Regions from separate parts of the Streptomyces sp. NPDC048496 genome, predicted to be linked through region 3. Evidence: predicted binding sites of a transcription regulator. Region 3 holds the regulator's gene; each other region holds the start of a gene.

Region 1 (2,197 bases), on a different contig from region 3:
TACGCGGACGTGTCGATCTCGGTGACATCGGCGCAGCGCACCTCGATCAGGGTGTCGAGACCGAGTGCGGCGGCATTGGCGCGGGCCACCTCGGCGGTCAGCGGGTCGCGGTCCACGGCGAGGACGGAGATGCCCGCGCGGGCGAGGGCGAGGGCGTCACCGCCGATCCCGCAGCAGAGGTCGGCGACGCTGCGCACGCCCGCTTGGGCGAAGCGCCGGGCGCGGTGGGTGGCGACCGAGGTGCGGGTCGCCTGCTCGACGCCGTTCGGTGTGAAGAACATCCGGTACGCGTCCTCGGCGCCGAACTTCGCCACCGCCCGCTGCCGCAGCCGCGCCTGCCCCAGTGCCGCCGACACCAGCGGGGCCGGATGGCTGCGGCGCAGCCGGGTGGCGGTGGCGAGCTCCTGGGAGGGGTCGTAGGCCCGCAGCTCGGCGAGGAGTGCCTCGCCCTCGGGTGTGCGCAGGGCCGTGAAGGCGGCGAGCAGGTCGGTCGGGTCGGTCGGATCGAAGGCGTTCACCGGCCCATTGTGAGCCAGCCGGGGGACCGCGCGGGCCCGGCGGAGGTGTCGGCCGGGGCGGCCGAGCAGCTACGGGCAGGATGCGAAACCATGCGGCTTGTACGACAAAAGGAAGATTTAACCGCACAGGGGTATGGGCCGGGCGTGGTGCGACGCAGACCGGGCCATGTGGTCCTGGCCGCACTCCTGGTCGCCGGGGGCGGCTCCATGGCCGACTGGTCCGCGCGGTCATGAGGACCATCACGGACAAGGGGTACGCCGTGGCCCGGCTGGAGGACTGCGTATGAGAAGGGCGCACCGGCTGCTCGCCGGACTGCTGGCAACCGGTGCGCTCCTGACCGCCACCGCCGGGTGCGCGCAGTCGGTCGACCCGATCGAACGGCTGGGCCGGAAGGCCGCGCAGAAGGTGAGCCGGCCGCACCGGACGCCGGGGCCGGGACCGGCGGCGGAGTCGGAGCGCCGGCAGGGTGTGCGGGGTGATGAGGGGGCGGCGGGGCCGATGGTCGTCGGCTCCTGCGGCCGGCCGGGGCGGCCACCTGAGTCCGGGCCCTCGTGGGTGTCTCCGCCGCTGAGGCGCTGGTGGCCCGACCGGTCGGGACCGTCCGGCGGAGCGGGCGCCGGGACGGGGTGCGAGCGGCGGTAGCCGAGGTGCCCGATCCGTACCGTCACGAGGCACGGTGCGATCGTCGTCCCGATCGGAGCAGTCCGGTGCGGTGACGCCACGACCGGACTGAATTGGCACTCCGCTTGACCGAGTGCTAATCGCGGTCATAGTGTCAGCTCTGGCACTCCCCACCGGAGAGTGCCAGCAGTACTGTGCGACCGGCAGGTCCGGCACCCGCGACGACGGACCCACCTGATCGCCACCCCAGACAGTTAACCCCGCAGTTAACCCCGAGATCTCCGAAGGGGGAGGCCGGATCGTGACGACCACCAGCTCCAAGGTTGCCATCAAGCCGCTTGAGGACCGCATTGTGGTCCAGCCGCTCGACGCCGAGCAGACCACGGCCTCTGGCCTGGTCATCCCGGACACCGCCAAGGAGAAGCCCCAGGAGGGCGTCGTCCTGGCCGTGGGCCCGGGCCGCTTCGAGAACGGCGAGCGTCTGCCGCTCGACGTCAAGACCGGTGACATCGTGCTGTACAGCAAGTACGGCGGCACCGAGGTGAAGTACAACGGCGAGGAGTACCTCGTCCTCTCGGCTCGCGACGTGCTCGCGATCATCGAGAAGTAATTCACACACGTTTGCTTCCGTTCTGCGCCCCTGGTCCCCTGCGAGATAACAAGCCGGGCGGTCAGGGGCGCAGTTCGTTCGAGAGGACAGTTCAGCTCCCATGGCGAAGATTCTGAAGTTCGACGAGGACGCCCGTCGCGCCCTCGAGCGCGGCGTCAACAAGCTTGCCGACACGGTCAAGGTGACGATCGGCCCCAAGGGCCGCAACGTCGTCATCGACAAGAAGTTCGGCGCTCCCACCATCACCAACGACGGTGTCACCATCGCGCGCGAGGTCGAGCTCGACGACCCGTACGAGAACCTCGGTGCCCAGCTGGTGAAGGAGGTGGCGACCAAGACCAACGACGTAGCGGGTGACGGCACCACCACCGCCACCGTGCTCGCCCAGGCGCTCGTCCGCGAGGGCCTGCGCAACGTTGCCGCGGGTGCTTCCCCGGCCGCCCTGAA
Region 2 (2,197 bases), on a different contig from region 3:
GGACGCGTTCCGCGACGCCGGCCTCGCCAACAGCTGACCCGATCACCCGAGACATGAGGAAGGCACCCGGATGAGCGTCAAGGTCCGTATTCCCACCATCCTGCGCACCTACACGGGCGGCCAGGCCGAGGTCCCGGCCGAGGGCTCGACCCTCTCCCAGGTCATCGAGTCGCTGGAGCAGAACCACCCGGGCATCGCCGCGCGTGTCCTGGACGACCAGGGCAAGCTCCGCCGCTTCGTGAACGTGTACGTCAACGACGACGACGTGCGCTTCGAGGGCGGCCTGGAGACGGCCACCCCGGACGGGGCGGGCATCTCCATCATCCCGGCGGTCGCGGGCGGCTGCTGACCCGTAGTCAGCCCTGCGGCCGGCTTCGCAGCGTTACCGGAATTGCCCCCTCTGCAAGCTAAGCGGAGGGGGCAATTCTGCATGGTTGAGCGCGGTAGAGTGGGGAAGTCCCCTCCGCTGCCCGTGCCGACCGCATATGAGAATGCGCCCGCCCACGACAAGATGCAGCCAAAGTGTTCCAACTCCTTGCGCCGTAAGTGGCCTTTGTCCGGCCCGACTTGCCCTGGAATCACATAAATTCCTCATCTTCGGGCGTTCGGTGCTGCCCAGATTTCTCGTCCGATTGACCTGTTGCAGAGGGCAGTTGGGCAGATACATTCGGCCGCGGTCGACGCGTTCCGGCGCACGCACCCTCTCCTGTCGGAGGGTGAGTTCTGACCCGGGTCCGCGAAGTGCGGTCCTGTGCAAGGGCCAGTAATAGGGGAGTTAGGCATGGCTCAGGGCACCGTCAAGTGGTTCAACGCGGAGAAGGGGTACGGCTTCATCGCGGTCGACGGTGGTGCGGATGTTTTCGTCCACTACAGCGCGATCCAGATGGACGGGTACCGCACCCTCGAAGAGGGTCAGCGAGTTGAATTCGAAATCTCGCAGGGCCAGAAGGGGCCGCAGGCGGACATGGTCAAGCTCGCCGTCGGCTGAGCTCGGCGCGGTCGGCCAACGACACTACTCACGCACGAAGGGCCCGTACCTCCCCCAAGGGGTACGGGCCCTTCGTGCGTCCTGGAGTCCGCCTGTGACCGCGCCGCCGCTGCCCGGCGCGGTCCACGAACTCGAAGGGGCGCTTGCACTCGAAGGGGTCGAGTGCTAATCATTGGGCGTTAGCACTCTGACGTTGAGAGTGACAGAAGGACCGGGTCGGTGAGGCCCGCAGGCCCGGCGGGGCAAGGAACCGTCAGGCACGCAGGCCGTCCGTCGCGGGCGCCACACGGTCCGGAGCAATCCACCCCTGTCCGGGAGGACCACTTCACATGGCCAAGATCATCGCGTTCGACGAGGAAGCGCGGCGCGGCCTCGAGCGCGGGATGAACCAGCTCGCCGACGCCGTCAAGGTGACCCTCGGCCCCAAGGGCCGGAACGTCGTCCTTGAGAAGAAGTGGGGCGCACCCACGATCACCAACGATGGTGTCTCCATCGCCAAGGAGATCGAGCTCGAGGACCCGTACGAGAAGATCGGCGCAGAGCTGGTCAAGGAAGTCGCCAAGAAGACGGACGACGTCGCCGGCGACGGTACGACCACCGCCACCGTTCTCGCCCAGGCACTCGTCCGTGAGGGCCTCCGCAACGTCGCCGCGGGTGCGAACCCGATGGCCCTCAAGCGGGGCATCGAGAAGGCCGTCGAGGCCGTCTCCGCCGCTCTGCTGGAGCAGGCCAAGGACGTGGAGACCAAGGAGCAGATCGCTTCCACGGCCTCCATCTCCGCCGCCGACACCCAGATCGGCGAGCTCATCGCCGAGGCGATGGACAAGGTCGGCAAGGAAGGCGTCATCACCGTCGAGGAGTCCCAGACCTTCGGTCTGGAGCTGGAGCTCACCGAGGGTATGCGCTTCGACAAGGGCTACATCTCGGCGTACTTCGCCACCGACATGGAGCGCATGGAGTCGTCCCTGGACGACCCGTACATCCTGATCGTCAACTCCAAGGTCAGCAACGTGAAGGACCTCCTTCCGCTGCTGGAGAAGGTCATGCAGTCCGGCAAGCCGCTGCTGATCATCGCCGAGGACGTCGAGGGCGAGGCCCTGTCGACCCTGGTCGTCAACAAGATCCGTGGCACCTTCAAGTCCGTCGCCGTCAAGGCTCCGGGCTTCGGTGACCGCCGCAAGGCCATGCTCGGCGACATCGCCATCCTCA
Region 3 (2,197 bases):
GTTCGCCAGCAGCACCTGACGGCCGCCGCCCAGGTCCAGCGTCCATTCGCCGCACACCTGGTGGTGCGGCGCCACCAGGACGTCCGCCGCCTGCGCCGCGTCCTCCTCGGACACCCCCTGGCGTACCGCGTCGGCGTACAGCTCGTCCGCACTGCCGGCGAGGAGAGCGGCCGTACCGATCGCGCCGTACACCTCCGCCCCGGCGAATGCCGCGGTGCCGAGCACATGGTCGAAATGAGGGTGACTGAGTGCGATATGCGTCACCCTCCGGCCGGTCATCGCCTGCACCTGGGTCCGTATCTCCACACCTTCGCGCAGCGTCGATCCCGTGTCGAAGAGCAGGGCAGCCTCCGCTCCGACCACCAGTGCGACCGTGGCATCCCACCCGGGGAGCCTCCGGCGGCCCACACCGTCGCCCAGTCGCTCCCAGCCGAACTCTTCCCAAGACGTGTTCATGCGGAGACGGTATCGGCAACGACCTGCACAGTCTCGGGGTAGCGTGGCCGGTCGCCCTTGCTAGGGCCCCACCCGATCGCCGTACACTGGCGGGGGATCGCTGGCACTCGTACGCATCGAGTGCCAGGAATCACCGGAGATCGACCAGAACCACCGAGGGAACACAGCTGGAGGTGTGCGCCATGCTCAGCGAACGCAGACTCGAGGTGCTGCGCGCCATCGTCCAGGACTATGTCGGCACCGAGGAGCCCGTCGGCTCCAAGGCGCTCACCGAGCGGCACAAGCTGGGGGTCTCCCCGGCCACCGTCCGCAACGACATGGCGGTGCTGGAGGACGAGGGTTTCATCGCCCAGCCCCACACCAGCGCGGGCCGCATCCCGACGGACAAGGGCTACCGGCTCTTCGTCGACAAGCTCGCCGGGGTCAAGCCCCTGTCGTCGCCGGAGCGCAGGGCCATCCAGAACTTCCTCGACGGCGCGGTCGACCTCGACGATGTCGTGGGCCGCACCGTACGGCTGCTCGCGCAGTTGACCCGGCAGGTCGCCGTCGTGCAGTACCCCTCGCTGACCCGGTCCACGGTGCGGCATGTGGAACTGCTGTCGCTGGCGCCCGCCCGGCTGATGCTCGTGCTGATCACGGACACCGGCCGGGTCGAACAGCGCATGATCGACTGTCCCGCGCCGTTCGGTGAGACCTCTCTCGCCGATCTGCGGGCCCGGCTCAACAGCCGGGTCGTGGGGCGCCGGTTCTCGGACGTCCCGCAGCTGGTGCAGGACCTGCCGGAATCCTTCGAGGGCGAGGACCGGGGAACCGTGTCCACCGTGCTCTCCACCCTGCTCGAAACCCTCGTCGAGGAGACGGAGGAGCGGCTGATGATCGGCGGCACCTCCAACCTCACCCGCTTCGGGCACGACTTCCCTCTGATGATCCGGCCGGTGCTGGAGGCACTGGAGGAGCAGGTCGTGCTGCTGAAGCTGCTCGGCGAGGCCAAGGACTCGGGCATGACCGTACGTATCGGGCACGAGAACGCCCATGAGGGGCTCAACTCCACGTCCGTCGTCGCGGTCGGCTACGGTTCGGGCGACGAGGCAGTCGCCAAACTCGGCGTGGTCGGACCGACCCGCATGGACTACCCCGGAACGATGGGAGCGGTACGCGCAGTGGCACGTTACGTCGGACAGATCCTGGCGGAGTCGTAAGTGGCCACCGACTACTACGCCGTTCTCGGCGTGCGCCGCGACGCACCTCAGGACGAGATCAAGAAGGCCTTCCGGCGGCTCGCACGCGAGCTGCATCCGGACGTCAACCCCGATCCGAAGACCCAGGAGCGGTTCAAGGAGATCAACGCCGCCTACGAGGTGTTGTCGGACCCGCAGAAGAAGCAGGTCTACGACCTCGGCGGTGACCCGCTGTCCGCCTCCGGCGGCGGCGGCGCGGGCGGATTCGGACAGGGTGGCTTCGGCAACTTCTCCGACATCATGGACGCGTTCTTCGGCACGGCGTCGCAGCGCGGACCGCGGTCGCGCACCCGGCGCGGCCAGGACGCGATGATCCGGCTGGAGATCGATCTCGCCGAGGCGGCGTTCGGTACCACCAAGGACATCCAGGTCGACACGGCCGTCGTCTGTACGACCTGCAGCGGCGAGGGCGCCGCACCCGGCACCTCCGCCCAGACCTGTGACATGTGCCGTGGCCGCGGCGAGGTCTCCCAGGTCACCCGGTCGTTCCTCGGCCAGGTCAT

The links. The regulator HrcA, encoded in region 3, represses chaperone genes, less so after heat shock. The targets are predictions, from matches to a motif close to TTNGCACTCNGNNNNNCNGAGTGCNAA.
Region 1: a site for HrcA is predicted at 1,254-1,280, ahead of groES (co-chaperone GroES). Genes of this name have one in related genera too.
Region 2: a site for HrcA is predicted at 1,131-1,157, ahead of groL (chaperonin GroEL). Genes of this name have one in related genera too.

Annotation. Positions count from the first base shown of each region.
Region 1 is NZ_JBICXB010000003.1:87,504-89,700, forward strand. Features, by position in the region: gene ACGFSA_RS04765 (methyltransferase domain-containing protein) at 1-518, opposite strand, end outside; gene ACGFSA_RS04770 (hypothetical protein) at 802-1,161, shown strand; gene groES (co-chaperone GroES) at 1,442-1,750, shown strand; gene groL (chaperonin GroEL) at 1,851-2,197, shown strand, end outside.
Region 2 is NZ_JBICXB010000007.1:135,334-137,530, forward strand. Features, by position in the region: gene thrC (threonine synthase) at 1-37, shown strand, start outside; gene ACGFSA_RS10495 (MoaD/ThiS family protein) at 71-349, shown strand; gene ACGFSA_RS10500 (cold-shock protein) at 782-988, shown strand; gene groL (chaperonin GroEL) at 1,318-2,197, shown strand, end outside.
Region 3 is NZ_JBICXB010000002.1:331,583-333,779, forward strand. Features, by position in the region: gene ACGFSA_RS03700 (MBL fold metallo-hydrolase) at 1-456, opposite strand, end outside; gene hrcA (heat-inducible transcriptional repressor HrcA) at 639-1,655, shown strand; gene dnaJ (molecular chaperone DnaJ) at 1,656-2,197, shown strand, end outside.